DNA from 3 places in the Planococcus shenhongbingii genome. Region 3 is predicted to be linked to each of the others. Evidence: riboswitches for the same ligand, from Rfam matches in the RefSeq annotation. Region 3 holds a riboswitch; each other region holds the start of a gene.
What was found. Region 3 has a riboswitch for S-adenosylmethionine ahead of QWY16_RS03970 (MetQ/NlpA family ABC transporter substrate-binding protein). Riboswitches for the same ligand answer to the same signal wherever they lie in the genome.
Positions count from the first base shown of each region.

Region 1: another riboswitch for S-adenosylmethionine. It lies ahead of QWY16_RS09285 (aliphatic sulfonate ABC transporter substrate-binding protein); the one in region 3 lies ahead of QWY16_RS03970 (MetQ/NlpA family ABC transporter substrate-binding protein).
Region 2: another riboswitch for S-adenosylmethionine. It lies ahead of QWY16_RS14270 (methionine biosynthesis PLP-dependent protein); the one in region 3 lies ahead of QWY16_RS03970 (MetQ/NlpA family ABC transporter substrate-binding protein).

Region 1 covers NZ_CP129235.1:1,854,825-1,862,021, forward strand. The annotation lists gene QWY16_RS09265 (hypothetical protein) at 1-273, shown strand, start outside; gene QWY16_RS09270 (DNA alkylation repair protein) at 434-1,102, opposite strand; gene QWY16_RS09275 (CPCC family cysteine-rich protein) at 1,265-1,609, shown strand; gene QWY16_RS09280 (homoserine/threonine efflux transporter) at 1,825-2,454, opposite strand; SAM riboswitch class I at 2,666-2,778, shown strand; gene QWY16_RS09285 (aliphatic sulfonate ABC transporter substrate-binding protein) at 2,936-3,925, shown strand; gene QWY16_RS09290 (ABC transporter permease) at 3,938-4,777, shown strand; gene QWY16_RS09295 (ABC transporter ATP-binding protein) at 4,792-5,505, shown strand; gene acsA (acetate--CoA ligase) at 5,507-7,197, shown strand, end outside.
Region 2 covers NZ_CP129235.1:2,887,671-2,894,867, forward strand. The annotation lists gene QWY16_RS14235 (hypothetical protein) at 176-1,063, shown strand; gene QWY16_RS14240 (hypothetical protein) at 1,230-1,403, shown strand; gene QWY16_RS14245 (LLM class flavin-dependent oxidoreductase) at 1,495-2,502, opposite strand; gene QWY16_RS14250 (STAS domain-containing protein) at 2,608-3,147, opposite strand; gene QWY16_RS14255 (hypothetical protein) at 3,193-3,381, opposite strand; gene QWY16_RS14260 (cobalamin B12-binding domain-containing protein) at 3,359-4,384, opposite strand; gene QWY16_RS14265 (antibiotic biosynthesis monooxygenase family protein) at 4,381-4,686, opposite strand; SAM riboswitch class I at 4,878-4,980, shown strand; gene QWY16_RS14270 (methionine biosynthesis PLP-dependent protein) at 5,057-6,178, shown strand; gene metC (cystathionine beta-lyase) at 6,175-7,197, shown strand, end outside.
Region 3 covers NZ_CP129235.1:781,166-788,362, forward strand. The annotation lists gene QWY16_RS03945 (CaiB/BaiF CoA transferase family protein) at 1-76, shown strand, start outside; gene QWY16_RS03950 (acyl-CoA dehydrogenase family protein) at 94-1,311, shown strand; gene QWY16_RS03955 (SRPBCC domain-containing protein) at 1,472-1,948, opposite strand; gene QWY16_RS03960 (hypothetical protein) at 2,280-3,197, shown strand; gene QWY16_RS03965 (alpha/beta hydrolase) at 3,513-4,415, shown strand; SAM riboswitch class I at 4,593-4,711, shown strand; gene QWY16_RS03970 (MetQ/NlpA family ABC transporter substrate-binding protein) at 4,870-5,703, shown strand; gene QWY16_RS03975 (metallophosphoesterase) at 5,819-6,622, opposite strand; gene QWY16_RS03980 (acetamidase/formamidase family protein) at 6,726-7,197, opposite strand, start outside.

The DNA of each region.
Region 1 (7,197 bases), 1.1 Mb from region 3:
TTTTTCTCAATTTCTTTTTCCGACAATTTACTGTTCGAATTAGGAGAAGTGGTTGAGTGGAAGAGAAAAAGAAAACGGTCGATTGCAAGTTTCAAAATCGGGCAGGGAACCACCTTTATGACCATTTTTCACGACGGGGCAGGGTTCTACTTATTCTCGAACGAGGAGAAATATTTCCTTCTGGAGAAACTCATTTCAAACTTGCCGAAAGATACAGTGATCACACAGATAAATGATACGCTGGTAACTAACCAAAATTCCGAAGAAGAATAGTGCCTATTTAAAGCCCCCTAGTGAAATGGACAGCCACTGAAGCTTTAAGGGCGTTTCCGATTAATGATAAAATCCTACACTTTGACTACATATATTCAACGCATGTAGATCAAAAAATAAGAGCAGTTTTAAAAAACCTCTGAAAAATTTTCAGAGGCAACTAATTATTATGCCGTTTGTTAACTTCAATCGAAATGAACTCCGGCAAATAGTTGGGAGTGCATCCTTTTGATACGACTTCGTCTTTGTAGAGACCCGTTTTCTCACCCAGTTTAATGCAGCGTGCGCGATTCTTTTCATCGTAAACGCCTATCCAGCCTGCGGTGAAATTCATCGCCCATTGAACTTCCGGTTCTTCCTGCGTAATAGCAGCTTCCATTACAGCTAGCAAGTCTGCGGTGTTATCAGGCGGGGTTTGTCCCGTCCATCTCAATCGCCCTTGATAATACCAGAAAGCTCTTCTTTGTAGAGCAGAAGGACTCTGTTGCCATGACCCCATCACTGCCAGGGTCTTCTTGTCTTTGGTGAGCTGATTCGCCATTAGCCAATCCATTAAGTTGTTGCGCTCATCAAATGTGTGCGTCTGCATGTCCTGATCAAGCTCATTCAGCACCTCTGGTGAAAGAAGTTTTTTGTCCATGATTAAGATTGCTAACAGGCGGGGCAAAAACGCTCCGGTTGACCAAAGTTCCATCGCGAGTTCGTGGTCTTTTTTAATGTCCTTCGCGATTTTCCGTAAGTCGCCTAGCTTCGTGTGACTGGTGATCTGAGCGAGAATGTCTTCTGCTGTTGAAGAGCGTTTGATTTCAGTGCCTTTAGTTTCATTCATTTTATAAAACTCCTTTATTAAAGCTGTTCCCACCCATAAGACAAGAACAACGTCTTTAATATAATCATAACATTTACTTCCTTTTAGTTGGATGCGAAAAGAGCATTCCTTTGTAAAGAAACTGTTTGAATGAATAGTAAAATTTGGAAAAGGGGTTTTTAAATGAGAAGAGAAAAATGCCCTTGCTGCGGGTATCCTACATTACAGACAAGAGGAGATTTTGAAATATGTATACTTTGTGATTGGGAAGACGAAAACCATGATGAACTTTCTTCAGCGGAAGTTTTCGGAGGACCCAATGGAGATTATTCGCTCGAAGAAGCAAGAAACAATTTTCAAAAGAACTTTAATATGTACAGAGAGAAGAATGATTTTGATGCCATTATAGTCGGGAAGAAAAAATTAATAAAAGCTTATGAAGGGTGGGAAAAAGACAAGCAGGCAAATAGAAAAGAAAAATGGAATGAGATCCGCAAGTTAGAAAATGAGCTGAATTTGCTTTCTTGATTTTACGTATAACGAATTTGGAAAAGCTGCTTGCATCCAAAAAGAGATCCGAGGCCGATCCAGGCACAACTTTTCGTCTTTATTGGATGCCCTCATGGATTGTTGTAATCAATTTAAGGACTGGATGAAAGAAACATGATTAAAAGAAAACGTCAAAAAGCCGTTCAGTTGCCTGAACGGCTTTGGAGATTCCACTTGAACGGTTAATCCATCGGTCAAATCGCGGTTTTTATTCCAAAACCGACCAGTACTGCACCCGCCGTCTTTTGGAAAACCTTTTGGAATTTCGGGTCATTCAGCCATTTTTTCGCTAAATCCATGAGGTTCACCAGGAACAAGAACCAAGTGACAGCCAGCAGAGTTAAGATGAATGCCAACACCATCAATTGCTGGTTTACATTCCCGCTTATGTCGATGAATTGAGGCATAACCGTGATATAGACCAACACGGTCTTGGGATTAAGAACATTGCTCAGCAACGCTTGCCTGAAGGATTCTTTGTTGTGCCGAACGGAAGAGGCAGCCGGCTTGCGTGCCTGTTCCTGAATTTCCCCTAAAGAAAATCCGCTTTTCGAGAAAAAGCTTCTGATTCCTAAATAGACTAGGTAGGCAGCTCCTATATATTTGATCAAAGTGAAGAGAACGATCGATTGGGCAATCACTACCGCTAAGCCCAGAACCGCAATCAAGGTCCAAAAAGAAAGACCGGCTGCCATTCCGAGCGTCGTATAATAACCGGCCTTAGGTCCGTGCCGAAGCGTATTTTTCATCAGCAGCATCGTGTCCGCCCCAGGTATGATCACCATCATGGCAGCTATTGAAATATAGGCAAACAAATTATCCACAGCAATTCCCCCTAATAGAAAATGAAAAAAGTAATTCCAGTAATTTTACATGGTTTGAAAATTTAAAGCAATCTGACTAAAAAAACTTTATATGAAAAAAGTTCAGAAGGAAAAAAATTCAAAACTGGTTGACTTTTAATTCGAGCCTATTGTATGATAATTCCTAATGGTTCGACTGATTGAAAATTTGTACATTTAAAAGTGAATAGCACTCTTATCAAGAGCGGCGGAGGGAATAGGCCCTGTGAAGCCCGGCAACCAACAGAATAACATTCTGAAAAGGTGCTAAATCCTACTGATTCGATTGAATCGGAAAGATAAGAGGAGGATTTTCTGCCCTCTTCTTAATTGAAGGGGGCTTTTTTATATTTTGGGTTCAAGAAAGGAGAGCAGTTGTATGTGTAAAACCTAGTAAACGAATCTGTTAAGTAAATAAAATTATAAAAAGAATTATTAAAAATTATGTCGGGAGGAATTTAGAATGAAGAAGATTATTGCAGTTGTGTTGTTGCTAGTAGGTGCGTCGTTTATCTTGGGGGCTTGTTCAAATGCACAAGGAAAAGAGCAAGGCGCGTTGAAAAAAGTAGTTCTGGATTATGCCTATTACTCGCCAACGAGCTTGGCTTTAAAGGAATTCGGATGGGCAGAAGAAGTTTTTGAGAAAGAAGGCATCGAAGTGGAATGGGTTCTGAGCCAAGGAAGCAATAAGGCATTGGAGTTTTTGAATTCGAAAAGCGTAGATTTCGGATCCACTGCGGGAGCAGCTGCGTTAATCGCAAAATCGAATGGCTCACCCATCGAGTCCGTCTATATTTATTCGAAACCAGAATGGACTGCGCTGGTAGCAACGGAAGATTCACCAATCAAAACAGTCGAGGACTTGAAAGGCAAGAAAGTTGCCGCCACTTTAGGAACGGATCCCTACATCTTCCTTCTGCGTTCACTTCAGGAAGCAGGCCTTTCATCGAAGGATTTGGAGATTGTGAACTTGCAGCATGCGGATGGCGCCAATGCCTTGTTAACTGGCCAAGTTGATGCGTGGGCGGGCCTTGATCCGCATATGGCAAGAGTTGAAGTGGATTCCGGCGCAAACTTATTCTCGCGTGACCATGACAAAAATACATATGGCACGTTGAATGTCCGGTCGGAATTTGCAGAACAGAATCCGGAAGCTGTAGAAAAAGTAATTGAGGTATATGAGAAAGCGCGGAAATGGGTTGTAGAAAATCCGGATGAAGCAGCAGAAATCTTGGCAAAAGAAGCAGACATGGAGTTGGAAGTGGCTAAGAAAAGCATCGAGCGAAATGATTTCTCAGATCCCATTCCCGGCGATAAGCAAATCGAGGCACTTGAAGAGGCTGGCGCTGTCTTGAAGTCGGAAAACGTGATTAAAGGCGATGCAGATATTGAAAAAACAGTTAGTGAATTAATTATTGACCGATTTGCGAAAAAAGTGATCGCAACGGAATAGGGGGCGAATTGGATGACGATCAACGCTAAAACTAATGATTTTCCGATAGAGAAAAGTAGTAAGCCGAAATCCCGCACGGATTCAAATAAGTTTAGAGGCCTGGTACTCGGGTGGATATTGCCGATCGTTCTTTTGGTCTCTTGGGAAGCAGCCGCACGTCTTGGCTTGATAGACACCTATGTTTTTCCAGCCCCTACCATAATTTTTCAAAAGATTGTAGAGATGGCTCAAGACGGAACCCTTTGGGGGCATATCGGCATTACTTTTCTTCGCGTACTGATCGGGTTTTTTGCCGGGACTATGCTGGCCCTTGTATTGGGTTCTTTTGTGGGCTATTTCAAGTGGTTTGAACAGCTTGTGGATCCATTGATCCAAGCATTCAGATCGATTCCTTCCCTTGCCTGGGTGCCCTTATTCATTTTGTGGATGGGAATTGGAGAACCGTCCAAAGTACTGCTGATTGCAGTGGGTGTTTTCTTTCCGGTTTATTTGAATATCGTCTCCGGTATTCAAGGTGTAGACCGCAAGCTGATTGAAGTTGGGAAGATTTATCACTTTACTTCGTTCCAGATTGTGCGCCGAATCATTTTGCCAGCATCTCTGCCGTCTTTTCTTGTCGGCTTGCGCAGCGGCGTCGGCTTGGGCTGGATGTTCGTTGTCGCTGCTGAACTGATGGGCGCAGGGCAAGGGCTCGGCTATTTACTGGTTGTTGGCCAGAATACATATTCGCCTGAGCTCATCATGGCAAGCATCATCCTTTTTGCCATACTCGGGAAGCTGACAGACGCTTTATTGAAATCGCTGGAAGCGCGTGCCTTGAGATGGCAGGATAATTTACAGAACCAACAATAAGAGGAGGTGTCAATATGCTGGAAGTGAAAGAGGCTTCAAGGACATTCAATAACGGACTTGCAGGATTTAAGAATCTATCGTTTTCCATTCAAGAAGGTGAGACGGTTGGAATTCTGGGAACGAGTGGATGCGGGAAAAGTACCCTTCTCCGGGTGTTGTCCGGTCTGGATAAGGATTTCGAAGGAGAAATAAAAATAGCTGAAGCGGGCGAACAGCCGATTGGCATGATATTTCAGGAACCTCGGCTTATGCCCTGGCTGTCGGTCAAAGACAATATTTTATTCGGAAACAAAGATGTAAAAAATGTAGAAGTGCGGGATTATTTGGATCTGGTAGGGTTAAGCGATTTCGGGGATTATTATCCGAAAGATTTATCAGGGGGAATGGCTCAAAGAACCGCTATTGCCCGCGCGTTGATCGGGCAGCCGGCTGTGCTGCTTTTAGATGAACCTTTTAGCGCACTGGATGCATTCACAAAAATGCAATTGCAGGACTTGTTATTGGAAATTCAAAAAAAGCAGCTTTCCACGATGGTGGTGGTGACGCATGACATTGACGAAGCGCTGTATTTATGTGACCGCATCTTCATCCTTGGCGGACAGCCGGGTTATCTGCAAGCGGAATTGACAGTGGAAGCTGCAAAACCAAGAAATCGCGGAAGTGCACTTCTTGCAGAAAAGAAATCAGAAATACTTAATCTACTACAGAGTAAAAAGGTGGTCGAGTAAAATGGCAAACAGTACAATTATCCAACCAAATAAAGGGCATTATAATATCGCGGAAGAATTACCATCTTGGGAAGATTTCTCTTGGAAAGATATAGAGTCGAATTTCAGCTGGTCCCAAACAGGAAAAGTGAATATGGCATATGAATGTGTAGATCGCCATGTCGAAGCAGGATTTGGGGAAAAAACGGCCCTCCATTATATTGGAGAACAGGAAGAATACAAACTTACATATCGTGATTTGAAAGAAAAATCTGATCTATGGGCGACGGTGTTAAAAAAACGCGGGGTGAAAAAAGGAGACTTCGTATTCGTGTTTTTGCCGAAGCACCCCGATTGCCATATTGCCATGCTTGCAGCCATTAAACTTGGTGCTGTCGTCGGGCCGCTTTTTGAAGCATTTATGGAAGATGCCGTAAAAGAAAGAATCCAGGATTGCGGAGGCACTTTTTTAATCGCATCACCAGAACTGGTGAAACGGGTCCAGCGGGAACAATTGCCGTCTTTGACAACCGTCTTTATTACCGCTGAACCGGAACAATGTACAGGAGATGAAATTTCTTTATTTGAAGAAGCAAGGAATGTTGAAACAGAAGAAAATATTATTGAATGGGTGGACCTCGATCATGGATTGAATATCCATTATACAAGCGGTTCGACCGGTAAACCGAAAGGGATCATCCATGCACACCGGGCGATGATCCAGCAATACATCACCGGGCGATGGGTGCTGGATCTAAAAGAAGGCGATATTTATTGGTGCACGGCACATCCGGGATGGGTGACCGGGACCGTCTACGGAGTATTTGCCCCATTGCTGAACCGCACGACGACTGTCATTCACGGGGGCAGATTTGGCGCGGAAGAATGGTATAACATCTTGGAGCGGACGGGTGTAACGGTCTGGTACAGTGCGCCGACGGCCTTCAGAATGCTGATGGCAGAAGGGGATAAACTGATTAGCAATTACGACCTATCAAAAATCCGGCATATTTTAAGCGTGGGAGAACCGCTTAATCCGGAAATTGTGAGATGGGGAATAGAGACACTTTCAAACCGCATCCACGATACGTGGTGGATGACGGAAACGGGAGCCCAGTTAATCGTTAACTTACCATCTGAAGCGATCAAGCCCGGATCAATGGGAAAACCGTTCCCAGGAATTGAAGCGGCTATTTTAGGGGAGGATGGAGAAATTCTGGAAGCTGGAGCAGTCGGCCAATTGGCTTTAAAAGCAAACTGGCCTTCTCTTATGCGGGAAGTCTGGAAAGACCCAGCTAAATACTCCACGTATTTCCCTTTTGATGGATGGTATTTATCCGGTGATTTGGCAACGATCGACGAAACAGGATATGTCTTTTTCCAAGGAAGAAGTGACGACATGATCAACTCTTCGGGGGAAAGAATCGGGCCATTTGAAGTTGAAAGCAAGCTGATTGAACATCCGGCGGTTGCCGAAGTGGGCGTTATTGGAAAGCCGGATGCCGTAAGAGGGGAAATTGTGAAGGCCTTTATTGTCTTAAACAAAGAGTATCAGGAGAGTAAGGAATTATTAGAAGAATTGCGCTTATTTGTGCGCAGCGGGCTTGCTGCCCATGCTGCTCCGAGGGAAATTGAATTTCTCGAAGAGCTGCCCAAAACCCCGATCAGCGGAAAAGTGCTTCGCCGCGAATTAAAAGCCAGGGAAGCTAAGAA
Region 2 (7,197 bases), 1.9 Mb from region 3:
TTATTTGCCAGCGATTTGCTCTGTTTTGCAATCAACTAACGGCTTTTTCGAGCGATTTAGACACGTTTACGTGCAATCTCCCTTCATCGTTCATTTGATGCTCATATATATCCTCCTTTTCTTCCATATCTGCGTGATATAATCAAAGCACTATGAAATAGTCGAGGTGGAACAATTGTTTAGAAAGATCATTCTTTTAGTAACCGTAGTGTTTTTCATGGGGCTTGTTTTATTTACAGGCATGATGTATTTGAAAAACGAAACGGTAGTTTATTCACAAGGAGACATCACATTAACGGTAGAAAAACCGACTTTTTTCACTTTGTCTGATTCTTCGGTAACTGAACAAGGCAAAGATGTGATCCGTTCTCATGACCTGACTTTATTGGGATTGCCGATTGGAACATACACACTTGTTGAAAGAACACTTGATAATGGCGTAAAAATCGTTTTTGAGCAATTGGACAACACAAGTTGGATGCCATTCGCGGTATCACTGAACACGAACGGCCTTTCAGAAGCTGAAGTTAAAACGTGGAATCCGAAACCTGTGAATCATCAGGAAGATCCTGTGTATGGCATAGACCCTACGGTGAATCCTTATGGCACCATTAAAATGGTTGCTGGTGAAATACTTCAAGGGAATTTATATGTCTCCAGAGGATTAACACTTGGCAATGGAACGGAAGTTCAAGAATTGCGCCATGAAATTCCTGACTTGACGATGGAAGAAGGTTCCTTAAGGAAGAACTTTTGGCTCCCCCCAAACTATCAGACAGAGACCTGGTTTATGATTTCAGAAGCTCCATTTTTTGAAACAGCAGCCACGGAAGACAAGTGGATTGATTTTACTTTGAACAACAGGCTCCAGCAGCTCAATTGGCTCACTCCTGCAGGGCCCATGGTTAAAGTCGAACAGACAGAAGATCTCCGGACTCAACTGGCCTATAGCCGGGATGAAGAACGAACAAAAGATCCGGTATCAGCTGAATGGAACAAAACAGCTCCTTCTTTATTTTTCGAATCAATGGTATTGAATTCGAAAGCTGCCCAGGAGCAATAAAGAAAACCCGCTAAAGCCATTTTAGCGGGGTTTTCCTATCTTCAAGATTCTCTAGGCTAGGAGTATATTCACTTCACCTTTAACTGAATAGTCTGTATAATAAAGATATATAAATATATCCTTCTTTCCACCTGTATTCCCATCATAAACTAAGGAGGTAATCAGCATGGACCGCAGACGTGTGGACCCGCAAGAAGTGGAGCGCCGGCAGTTTGACGAAGAATATTTTGCATCTTTGAACATGGTTGGTGAAGGAGCTCCTGATTTTTCATTTGTGGAAGAAGATGATGCAGTCGAAGAAATAAAAAGTGAAGAAAAGAAAGCGCAAAACCTTCATTAAGCTTCCCTATTCCCGCCTCCTTGAAAATGGAGGCGGATTTTTTTTGTAAAAAAACCCTCAAAGCCTATGAAGGCTTTAAGGGAATGAATTTTCATACCATCAGCTCGGCAACAATTTCATAAGAACGCAGACGGTCTTTTTGATGGAATATCTGTGAATTGACGATGATTTCATTGGCACGGGTTTTATTGGCAAAGCTTTGAAGTTTTTCCCGCACGACATCCGGTGTCCCGACAATCATTGACTCTGTCGCCATTTTTTCTTTAAAGATAGCAATTTCCCGATCCGTCCACACTTCCTCCAGATGGTCGATTGGCGGCGTGAAAGCAGTAGGCATACCTCTCATCAGATTGAACATTTGCTGTTGGCTGGAAGTTGCCAACCATTCTGCCCGTTCTTGTGTATCCGCCGCGATAACATTGACGCCGACCATGGCATAGGGCTCTTTCAATACTGCCGAAGGCTTGAAATTCTGATGGTATAATTGAAGCGCCTGAATCGTGAAATCAGGGGCAAAATGGCTGGCAAATGAAAACGGCAATCCTTTGATGGCCGCCAGCTGCGCACTAAAGCCGCTTGATCCGAGAAGCCAGATGGGTACATGCAGCCCGGTTCCCGGATATGAACGGACCCGCCCTACCGGTTTATCGGAAAAGTAGTTTTCCAGCTCTGCCACTTGCTGCGGAAAATCATCGCCGCTGCTCTGCAGCGTACGGCGAAGGGCATAGGCAGTAGCCTGATCACTGCCCGGTGCCCGTCCAAGCCCTAAGTCGATACGATCCGGATACATCGCCTCAAGGGTACCGAACTGTTCTGCAATCACAAGCGGCGCATGGTTTGGCAGCATGATACCGCCTGAACCGACGCGTATTTTTTTAGTCGCTCCAGCAATATGGCCGATTAACACAGAAGTTGCTGAACTGCCGATGCCCGGCATATTATGGTGTTCTGCCAGCCAGTAGCGGTTAAATCCCCATTCCTCTGCATGCTGTGCGATTTCGACACTGTTGCGGAACGACTCGGAGGCGTCGCTGCCTTCGTTGATCGGTGCTAAATCCAAAACGGATAAAGGTATATCTTTGAATTTCTTTATATGCATCCTTCTTCACTCCTTGTCTCTCATATTGTATCGATATTGCCAATTAAACACATCTTTTCCGCTCATGGCAGGAGACATAGAAAAAGCTGGCTCTCAAGAAAAGAGTCAGCTCTTGCTAGGCCATTTATCGGAAGACAGTACGTCTTGAAGTGAAGCGACAAAACACATCGGCTGCTTTGTCCTGATACGATGCAGCCGTTTTGCATGCTCCGGTTTGACTCCTGTAAAGATGCTGGATGTGCCCATCAAGCTGAAAGATTGAAGAAGGGAATCCAAATGGCGCAGTCCGTCATCGTTAATCCTCCCCATTGCCGTCAAATCAAAAATGACAGTGTCAGCCTGGGTTTCATAAATGCGCACCAGCAAGCGTGGCGTAAATGCCAATACTTGTTCTTCGGTCAAATCCCCGAACAAGGGAATGAGCAGCCGTTGCTTATCCAATTGGATGCACGGCGCAGATAATCCCCTTACTTTTTGAAGCAATTCCAGCGTCCGTTCTTTTTCTTGAAAAAGATCATAATCCGTATCCCGAAGTCTTTCCCGAAGCTTGGACAGTTGGCCGGCCACGTGCTCTAGCTGACTATCTTTTAGCACAATGACAAGAGATAGAAGCGTCGGATCATTGCGTTTTGCATGAACATCCACTAAAAGCAAATCGCCTCTTTTTGAAACGAGATTAAGTTCAAATTTTTACAGCGAAGATTCTATTCTCAGCAGTTTTTTTGCTTTTTGTAAACTATCTGCATCAACAATGTCTGTAAATTTACGGCATTCTCCGAATAATTCTTCTGCCTCCATAGAACAGTCGACTACCAATAATTCATTGTTCACTTCAAATGCCGGGAGCGGCAGTCCATTAAATTGAGATTTCATAGTCATTTTCAGGCTTCTCTCCCGTCTTGATCCAAAGTTCCAATTGGTTTAAGTCTCTTACCACCATTGCCCCGCTATTTCTTAAAGAATTTGAATTTGAAATATTGACTGCACGTCCGCCGACCAGAACAGCCGGCTGGAACTCCAATGCCAAAAATTCATTTACGTAGGTTTTCAATAAAGGCAACCTGTAAGCAAGCGCTGCCGACAAAGCAATAACGTCAGGTTTCCATTTTTCTGCTGCTTCCAAAGCATGCGGCAGTGGCAGATTCGGTCCCATATATTGGACTGACCAGCCATATTCCTGGAACAGAGAGGCTACCATTTTCAATCCGATATAATGGTCTTCTCCTTCTGGCCCCAATACCATGACTTTTCTTTCCCCGCCTCTTTCTGCCAGTTCTCTATTTTCTACAGCAGATACCACGAAATCGCAGATTGCGGTAGCCAGATGTTCATCGGCAACTGTGATTTCATTGTTTTCCCATAACGTGCCGACATGATACATCGCCGGCGTCAGTAATTGGTCGAACAATTCTTTTCGGCTATGGCTTTCAAGAAAAGATTGAATCTGGCGCAATGCTTCCATATCTTCCCCTTGCAGAAACAATTCCGCTAGTTGGGTTGGCTGCATCATCTCCTCAACCTCCTTTTGCCACAGTTTAGAAAGTAATTCATTTGCTTGCTGAAGACAATCCAGCATAAAGCTTTCTTCAAGCTTTTCCGTTTTTCCTGGAAGGATCTTAATGAGCCGTTCAAAATTATCAATGATGAGGGCTGTTTCCACATTGCGGCTGTTCAATACCGTCTCCAGCCAGCGGCTGTAATCTAAAAATACTTGTTTGTCTTCCAGTTCATAAGCTGTTTCGAGATGATCCAAATGGTGATGGTTGTCTTTCTCGGTATGCTGGAAGCCCCGCTCACCGAACCGTTCCCAAATGCTTGGATACGCTTCATAAATGCTCGTGGCTGTTTCCAGTGCGATTTGATCTTTAATAGCTTTGTTCATTCCGCTACGACCTCGTATTGCCGGACTTTCGGCACAATTCCAGCTAACGCCTTGTCCGGATAATATTTTTCAAGCTCATGGATTTCTTTGAACTCATTGCTTCTGACCCATTTCAAATAAGCTTCTTCTGAATGCCATTCCAAATGCACCGTCAATTCATTTAACTTTTTAGTGTTCTGGATAAGCCGAAACTGATGAAAGCCTTCAGCCAGGTCCACCCGCCGGGAACGATTTTGATATATTTTAATGAGATCCTCTGTTTTTTCTTCCGGCACTTCAACTGTTGACGTCACAATATACATCCATATTCCCCTTTTACTGAATTGATACTGTCTATTATAATCTTTCGGTCTTCGAATTAAAAGAAATGCACTATAGTTGTCCTCTGCCGGATAGGATGATTTATTTTGAATATTTCAATTCCCTCTTGCACTTCTTTGTAAAATACTCTAAACTTTGAAATATCCAATTATACATAACTTCATAATTTTAATTCTTATCAAGAGAGACGGAGGGATTTGGCCCTGTGATGTCTCAGCAACCAGCCTCACGGCCACGGTGCTAATTCCAATAGGCATTTGCCTAAAAGATGAGAAGATTGTGTTACCTGAACAGGGGCTTTCTTCTTTTTGAAGAAAGCCCCTGTTTTTTTTAATTGAAAGGATGATGAACATGGTCGAACATAGCTTGGAGACACAATTGGTGCAGTCGGGAAACCGATGTGATGCTAAAACGGGAGCAGTCAGCCCACCAATTTATTTATCAACCGCCTATGGACACGAAGCACTTGGCAAGTCGACAGGGTTTGACTATACACGTACAAAAAATTTAACACGCAGCATTTTGGAAGAAGGCATCGCGAACCTTGAAGAAGGAGATGCAGGGTTTGCCTGTAGCTCCGGAATGGCGGCTATCCAACTTGTCTTGTCGCTGTTCCGTCCAGGTGACGAGCTGTTAGTTCCGGAAGACATTTACGGCGGGACTTATCGGCTGCTCGGCCATTTCGCTGACGTCTACAATATCCAGGCGACTTATGCAGAATTCAAAGATGTTGAATCAACTGAACAGCAAATCACCATTCAAACACGGGCGTTGTTTATCGAAACTCCGACCAATCCATTGATGCAGGAAATCGATCTCCAAGCTTATGCAGCACTCGCAAAAAAGCACAATCTGCTGCTTATTGTCGATAATACATTTCTAACTCCTTATCTCCGGAAGCCGCTTGCATTAGGAGCGGATATTGTCATCCATAGCGCTACTAAGTACATCGGCGGCCATAACGATGTACTAGCTGGAGTGATTGCCGCAAAAGGCCAGAGCCTATGTGAGCGATTAGCCGCTTTGCATAATGCCACCGGTGCCGTGCTGTCCCCGTTCGATTCATGGCTTTTGATTCGTGGATTGAAGACTTTGCCTCTCCGTATGAGGCAGCATGAAAATAACGCTAAAAAGATTGCTGCTTTTTTAGAAGAGCAGCCCATCGTTTCACAAGTTTTATATCCTGGTAAAGGCGGCATGCTGTCATTCCGGCTGCAAAAAGAAGAATGGGTTTCTCCATTCCTCTCAAACATCCGCCTGATTGCTTTTGCAGAAAGCCTCGGAGGTGTGGAAAGTTTCATCACTTATCCTGCCACACAGACTCATGCAGTTATTCCAGAAAAAGAAAGGCTGCACCGCGGCATATGTAATCGCCTGCTCCGTTTTTCAGTCGGCATTGAAGATGCTGACGATTTAATTGCTGATTTAACCCAGGCTTTCGCCAAACTTGAAAAGGAGGCTCTTCGCCTATGACCGATCATTTGGAAACTCAATTTATCCATTCAACCGGAGTTGACCGGCAAACCGGAGCAGTAAACGTCCCTGTTTATATATCTTCAACTTATCACCAGCCGAGCTTTGATGAATTCGGCCCTTTCGACTATAGCCGTTCGGGAAACCCCACGCGCTTGAAGCTGGAAGAAACCATTGCCAAACTTGAAAACGGCACGCGCGGTTTTGCGTTCGCTTCCGGCATGGCTGCCATTTCTTCCGCTTTCATGCTGCTTTCTGCTGGCGATCATGTTTTGATTTCTGAGGACGTTTACGGCGGTACTTACCGCTTTGTTACAGAAGTGCTGAATAAATTCCATATCGATTATACATTCGTCAATATGACCGATTTAAGTGAAATGGCAGAAGCCATCCGGCCGAATACAAAAGTGATTTACCTTGAGACGCCGTCTAATCCTGTCATGAACATCACCGATATCGAAATTGCAGCAAAACTGGCGAAAGCCAACGATTGCCTGACATTTGTCGATAATACTTTCATGACGCCCCTTTATCAAAATCCCTTGGACCTTGGAGCGGACCTTGTCTTACATAGTGCAACGAAGTTCTTGTCCGGGCATAGCGATATTATTGCAGGGCTCGCCGTTACAAAAGATGCGGAACTGGGAGACCGGCTCGGGTTTATTCAAAACACTTTCGGTTCGGTCTTGGGAGCTCAGGATTCCTATAACTTAATCCAGGGCATTAAAACTTTGGGTGCCCGGCTCAAGCAGTCAGCCGCTTCAGCCCGTATCATCGCCGACTATCTGCACAGCCATCCTGTAATTGAAGAAGTCTACTATCCCGGATTCCGTTTCCATCCGGGATATCCGATTCATGAACGGCAAGCTTCAGGTGCAGGAGCGGTCCTGTCACTCCGCTTGGCAGATAAAGCGGCGGCCCGGACGTTTGTTGAGAGCTTGCGCATTCCCATCTTCGCTGTCAGCTTAGGCGCCGTCGAATCCATCTTATCGTATCCTGCGACGATGTCCCATGCTTCT
Region 3 (7,197 bases):
ACGTCATCCGCCGATGCCGGGAGAACATAATGAGGAAGTATTCAACCGCTTGAAAAAAATGAAAACATATAACTAATAAGGGAGAGAAAAACGATGAACTTTAACTTTACTCAAGAACAGGAATTGCTGCGCAGCGCTACCCGGAATTTTGTAGACAAGGAAATCATGCCGTATATCGAAGAATGGGACCGCGAAGGGCAATCAGACCCGGCGATTTATTCCAAACTTGCAGAACTGGGGTTGATGGGTGTATGCATTCCCGAACAATATGGCGGCAGTGGCATGGATTATAATTCACTGGCCATCGTTTGTGAAGAGTTGGAGCGGGGCGACACGACTTTCCGTACAGCGGTTTCGGTCCATATCGGACTGAATAGCATGACGCTTCTTCAGTGGGGAACCGAAGAACAGAAACAGAAGTATTTAACGCCGCAAGCCAGCGGAGAAAAGATCGGGGCATTTGGGTTGACCGAGCCAGGCGCTGGATCAGATGTGGCTGCGATGCAGACGACTGCGAAAAAAGACGGCGACCACTATATTCTGAATGGCCAAAAAACATGGATTTCATTATGCGATGTGGCTGACCATTTCCTGGTTTTCGCTTATACAGGAGAACAGTCAGGGAAACATAAAGCAATTTCGGCATTTATTGTAGAACGGACGTGGGAAGGATTTTCTTCCAAAGCGATTAAAGGGAAACACGGCATCCGGGCAGGCAATACCGGGGAGTTGTTCTTCGAGGATGTCAAAGTGCCAAAAGAGAATTTGCTTGGCGAAGAAGGGGAAGGATTTAAAATCGCGATGGCGGCACTCGATAATGGCCGTTTTACTGTTGCTGCAGGAGCAGTGGGGCAAATTATGGCTTGTTTAGAAGCAAGCGTCAGTTATTGCCACGAACGCAAAACCTTCGGAAAAGAGATTGGCAGACACCAGCTTGTTCAGCAAATGATTGCGAAAATGGAAGCGGGCTATCAAATGAGCCGTCTGCTTGTGTACCGGGCCGGTGAACTGAAAAACGAAGGAAAGCGCAATACGAGAGAAACGTCTCTGGCTAAATGGCAAGCCTGTGATTTTGCCAACCAGGCTGCAGACGACGCTTTCCAGATTCATGGAGCTTATGGCTATTCAGACCAGTATCCGGTCAGCCGCTTTTTGCGGAATTCCAAAGCGCCGGTCATTTATGAAGGGACACGTGAAATCCATACCATTATGCAAGCGGAATATGTACTCGGTTATAAGGAAGACAAACCGTTAAGCAAAACCCTTCCAGCTTGGCAAGAGGAAACCATTGCTTCGTTGACGAATAAATAAACTTTATAAGATTACGGCAATACCGTGATGACAACCTTGCCTGTGAAACAGAATACAGAGTTGAAATTCATGCACCCAAAACGCAGTTGGATAAGCTGTCTAAGATTTAAGAAAGGTGGAAATTAAATGGCTTCTGCAGAAGCCATTTAATTTCCACCTTCTATTTTTCAATAAATTCAGCAAGGTTTTCAAGTGTGGAATTTAAACCGGTATCATGGTCTTCTTTTCGTATTCCTTCAGGGACGTGTTCGCAAACGATTGTCACTTTTGTTCCTGCTGGAACGGCTTCCAAATACCAAGTCTGACTCATCTCGCCGGAAAACGCCGGATCTTCAGAATCGAATTTTCCGGAACACACAATTTTGGTGTCCGGAACCAACTCCAAAAACTTTCCTTCGGTTACGTCCGTATTGTCGGAAGTCTTTCCGGGGGTTGGATGATCGGTTTCGTAGGTAAGAGTCATCCGGTAAGTTCCGCCTTCGTGAGGTTCAAAAACGTCCATATGGGCCGACATTCCTTTTGGCGGAAGCCAAGAACGCAAAGATACAGGGTTCATGAACGCTTGGTAGATAGCATTCGGCGACGCCTTAATCACTCTTGAAGCGGAATCGATTCGGTAGCTTGATGGAGTTGCCATATTAAAACCTCCTGATTGAGTTTAATGTAGTATACCCATTTTCAGCTGGAAACCATTCCCGATAAATCTGGAAATGCGACATAATCTAAATTGTATAGACCGCCACTTCCGACGTATTAACGTTTAGGAAGCGGCGGTTTTTTATTTAATGTAATAAATTGTGTCGTTTTTTAGAATTGTAACGAGTGACGACAGGTATAAAAGACTATTTAGGTAGATTAAAAGTAATTATTAATGTAATATATAGGAAAAGTTGTAAACATTAAAGATTAGTAAGACCCCCCTGTCTCGGATAATGTGAAAAATAGGATGACTAGAAAGAGGAATGAAGATGAGAAACCAGATTAAGACCATGGCAAAAAATATTGTTTTATTTAGCACAATTACAACTGTAACTTTGACTGGCGGAGTAGGAAGCGTCTATGCTGCAGAAGCACCGGCATACTCGAATACTCAAGCTTACGAAGCGCAGCATATTGAACAGGATGCCAAGTACTCGAAGAAAGTGATGAGAGCGGTCCGGGTTAGTTTGGGAGTGGATGCTAAGTCAATACAAGTAGATGCCGTGATTCAAACGATGCCGAAAGTGAACGTCATGGACCGTTACTTAGCTTCATTCGGTAAAAAGGTCAAAGGAAATGAAGTTCGGCTGGCGGTAAAAGAGATCTTTGATATCGATCTGAACTACGTTTCGAAGATGGATTATGGCAGCAAATTGGCCAGCTATCCTACAGATGTGATGGAAAGCTTGCGCGTCTCTTTGAACGAAGAACCGGCATCGACTAAGCAAGATGCACGGATTATGGAAATGGCGAAAAATGAAGTGATGGACCGCTATCTGAAAGAACATGATTACGCACTCACTGGCGCAGAAAGCCGCGTGCTGATCAACCAGATTTTCGGCGTTAATCTGGAGGGCATTTCCACTTTGGAACATATGCAATTAGCGGTCAGCTCTAAAGGCCAATGGATTGTGAAAAGTGATACGGATCTATTCGTTCTCGAATCCAGCTTGGATGACGTCGATGTTTCCATTTATACAACACCTTACTTTAAAGAAGTGACAGGCAGCGACCAATTGCCGGAGCCGTTAAAAACGAAATTAATGGAACTTGGCTTTACGTATAATGAAGAAGCCAATCGGCTGTATTACAAAAACCCAACCGGGGAATCTGTGCCGGATGCGTTCAAAGGCCGAGTAATGGGGATTCTGATTGGCACGATTGTGACGGAATACAAGAACAAATAATAGGAAAACCTTCAAGGACTTAGAGGAAACTCTTGGTCCTTTTTTTGCGCTTTCCTTTCTTGTAGAATGATTGGGCATGATGGGTTATAGAGCAAAACTTAATGTTTTAGAAGAATATAAGGCAGGCCGATTTCGGGCAGCTCTGCTAGGGTTTGTAATGAAAAATACTAACCAGGGTCTTTAAAAGGAATTCTCCTTCAATTGACCTGTACAATAATCAATCCTTTATATTAATTATCTGATTTTTCTGATATATTTAGAAAGAGGAAGTTTTTGCTATATTTTCGAAATAATAAATTCCAAAGGAGGGATGGAATGAACGTTATCAAGAATGATATTACGTTCGCGAGTGAAGGGTTAAATTGCAAGGGCTGGTTATACGTTCCGGAAGGAGGCGAGCCTAGTAAGAAACCGGCGATTGTCATGGCGCATGGATTTAATGCGGTGAAAGAGATGCATTTGAAAAACTTCGCAGAAAAATTTGCAGAGGCAGGATTTGCCGTATTGGTTTTTGATTACCGATTTATCGGGGAAAGTGAAGGGGAGCCAAGGCAGCATGTGATTCCTGCAGAGCAGCATAAAGATTATAGAAATGCGATCAGCTGGATTTCAACTCATGATCAAGTAGATGAAAATCGAATTGGCATTTGGGGAACTGGCTACAGCGGAGCTCATGCATTGCATTTGGCGGCAATAGATCCGCGGGTGAAAGTTGTCGTAGCCCAAACTCCCGTGGTAAACGGATGGAAGAGTGCTCAACGGTTAATGAGAAATGATATATTCCAAGGATTCGTCCAAAATCTAAGTGCTTACCGTCTGGCCCGTTATATGGGAGCCGAGCACCAGTATGTGCCGGTAGTTGCACCAGAAGGTGAAGTAAGTGCTTTGCCAATTCCAGAGGCTTTTGAGTGGTTTACTGAAACAGGGAACACGATTGCACCAAATTGGGAAAATAGAATTACGCTTGAAACAATGGAAGCTCTTTTGGAATATAGCCCAAGCAGCACGATTGAGCGTATTTCCCCGACACCTTTATTAATATTGGTGGCAGAAAATGATATGTTGGCGACAGCGGATTTAACCATAGAAGCATTTCAAAAAGCACATGAGCCAAAAAAATTAGTGATTCTTCCCGGCGGCCACTATAGTGCCTATGGAGAACCAGGATTGTCGGGTTTTCTTCCACCGCAAATTGAGTGGTTCAAGGAGCATTTGTGAGACTGATTTAAAGGAAGCAGAGAGACGAAAAAATCGCTTTCCTTTATCAATGGAAATTCTAAACCTAAGTTGTATTTCACTCTGGTTCTTTATTGCTAAAATTCACAATAAACAAAATGGGTCTTGCTTTTTGCGTTATATTGAAATAGTATGAAAATATAAATTAAATATGTAAATCTCTTATGAAGAGCGGCGGAGGGACTGGCCCTGTGAAGCCCGGCAACCATTCAAGGTTTTGAACGACCATGAAAAGGTGCTACATCCTGCAAAATACTTGGTATTTTGGAAAATAAGAGAGGTGTAAACTCAAACTTTTTTGAATGCCTCTCTTTTAAGAGAGGCATTTTTATTTTTCACAAAAAAGGAAGCGGTTGTCATTACAACGGCTGCATGCAGTTGAAGGTTTTACTGGCCACACTGGCAATGAAAAAGAAACAGGAAAAGGGGAAATGACATGAAGAAATGGATAGCAGGAAGTGTACTGGTTTTGTCAGCAGCAGTTTTAGGAGCTTGCGGAAGTGGTGAAGAGGCATCAACTAAAGAAGCGGAAAGCCTTGTCAGTGACGGTGTTTTAACTGTCGGCGTAACCGGTGGCCCGCATGAAGAGCTCGTCGGAAAAGTTGCGGAGCTTGCAGAAGAGCAAGGACTGGACTTCACCATTGAAACGAAAGTGTTCTCTGACTACGTAATGCCGAATGTTGCGTTAGCAGAAGAGGAAATTGACTTGAACTCATTCCAGACGGAACCGTTTTTTGAAGAAATGAAAAAAAGCCGGGACTTGGATTTGGTCCGCGTCGGTGATACGGTCACGTTTCCGATGGGCATTTATTCATTAGACTACAAAGATGTCAGCGAACTGCCGGAAGGAGCAAAAATCGGTTTGCCGAGTGATCCGACCAATAGCGGACGGGCTTTGGCGTTGTTCGAAAAAGCGGGCCTTCTTAAAGTGAAGGAAGGCGTCGGCTTGCAGGCGACTGTGATGGATATCGCTGAAAACAAAAACAACTACGAGTTTATCGAACTGGACTCTGCTCAAATTCCACGCCAATTGAACGAGCTGGATGCAGCAGCGATCAATACCAATTTCGCACTTGAAGCGGGCTTTGTGCCAGCAGAAGATTCGATTTTCATCGAACCAAGCGATTCGCCTTTCGTCAACCTTGTTGCGTCACGCACTGAAAACAAAGACGATGAAGCGATCAAGCAATTCCTTGAACTGTACCATAGCGATGAAGTAAAACAATTCATTGAAAAAGATTTCAGCGGATCGCTTATTCCTTCATGGTAAAACCTAATGAGAAAGCCGCCTTCGATGGAATCCATCGAAGGCGGCTTTTTTTGTTTAACGGTATTGGCCAGCAGTCGCAGCATCGAAAAAGGGAAGATGCGGAAAGCGCAAATCTTTAAATTTCAATCATTTTAATCGTTGATGCGATTTCTTCTTCAGCCGACTGCAGGTTCCATTCATGTGGGTAATAGCCGAGTGGATTGCAGATTACTTCAATGTTTTTATAATGTTCATGATAGCGTGTATGGGTATGGCCAAAAATAAGCTTTTTGACCTGGTATTCCAACGCCAGTTCGCCAAAGCGCGAACTTCCCATCATCGCATTGAAGAAATCCCAGCTCGGATCTTCCTTCACTTGCAGAAAATGAGCGAACGGTACAACATGAGTGACCAGGATTATGTTTTTGCCGCGATATTCTTTGAGCCAGTTCTCCAGTTTTGCGGTATACTGCTCCGTCAAGGCAGAGTCGGTTACTGGCCAGTGGGCATACGTTTTATCCGGCCAGGTAAAGCTGCCGAATACGCCTTTGGCAAATTGCTGTTCAGTAAATCCCGCAACGCCGAATGTGTAATCATACCAGCCGCCATCGCCGATTACGACCCAGTCCTCGTTCAATTGGACAGGGCCGTTGCCAAGATTTCCGCGGAACTCGAGAAGTTTGGAATAGGCAGCGGCGGAATCTTCCGCATAGACATCGTGGTTGCCATGGACGAATAATAGCTTGGTTTCCAGAAAACCGTCTTGCAGCCGATTTAAAAGAGCCAAGCCTTTTTCAGGGCCGGCAGCTAGATCTCCGCTCACGATGAATACGTCAGGGGAGTGGTTTTTTACCCATTGTTCGACTATAGCTAGAATATCTGTTTCTGCTTTTTTGCGGTTTAACCCTTCATGAATGTCTGATAAAACGGCGATTTTCAACTGCGGTTCCTCCTGTCTCGGTTGCATCTGTTTAAAATCCATATTCCGGTCATGCACTGATTCAGTAAGAACGCCATTCCTTTTCTGGAATGGCGTTTTTGTATTATCCGTACTGATTTTTGACTAAGTCGAATAAATCGGTTTTTTTCAAATACGCTTCCGGAGCAAGGAAAGTCACCGTAATGACACCTGGATGGCGGCCGATTTCAATCGCTCCGGTGATGGTCGCACGGTTCATGATTTCCGGAACGGACACACCGAAAAATTCAGCAGCTCGGTTCAACCCGTTTTCAGTCGCATCATTCAAATTCGGCCCGGATCCGATAAAAGAGACCGGATAAGATTGTTCGATCTGAGAGACGTTCCATTTGTCGGCAATTTGCTGGGCGGATTGCCGTTCTTCTGCAGTGAACGGCTTCGCCGTATAGGGCAGGTCCTCGACATTCGGCAGCAAGATTGGTCCTTTGATATTAAACCCTTTCAGGACATGGACTTGGAGATGGGTGATGCCCGAAACGTCTGCTGTATGCCCAGCGATTTCACCGTCTCCTTGCATCGCATGCATATCACCGAGG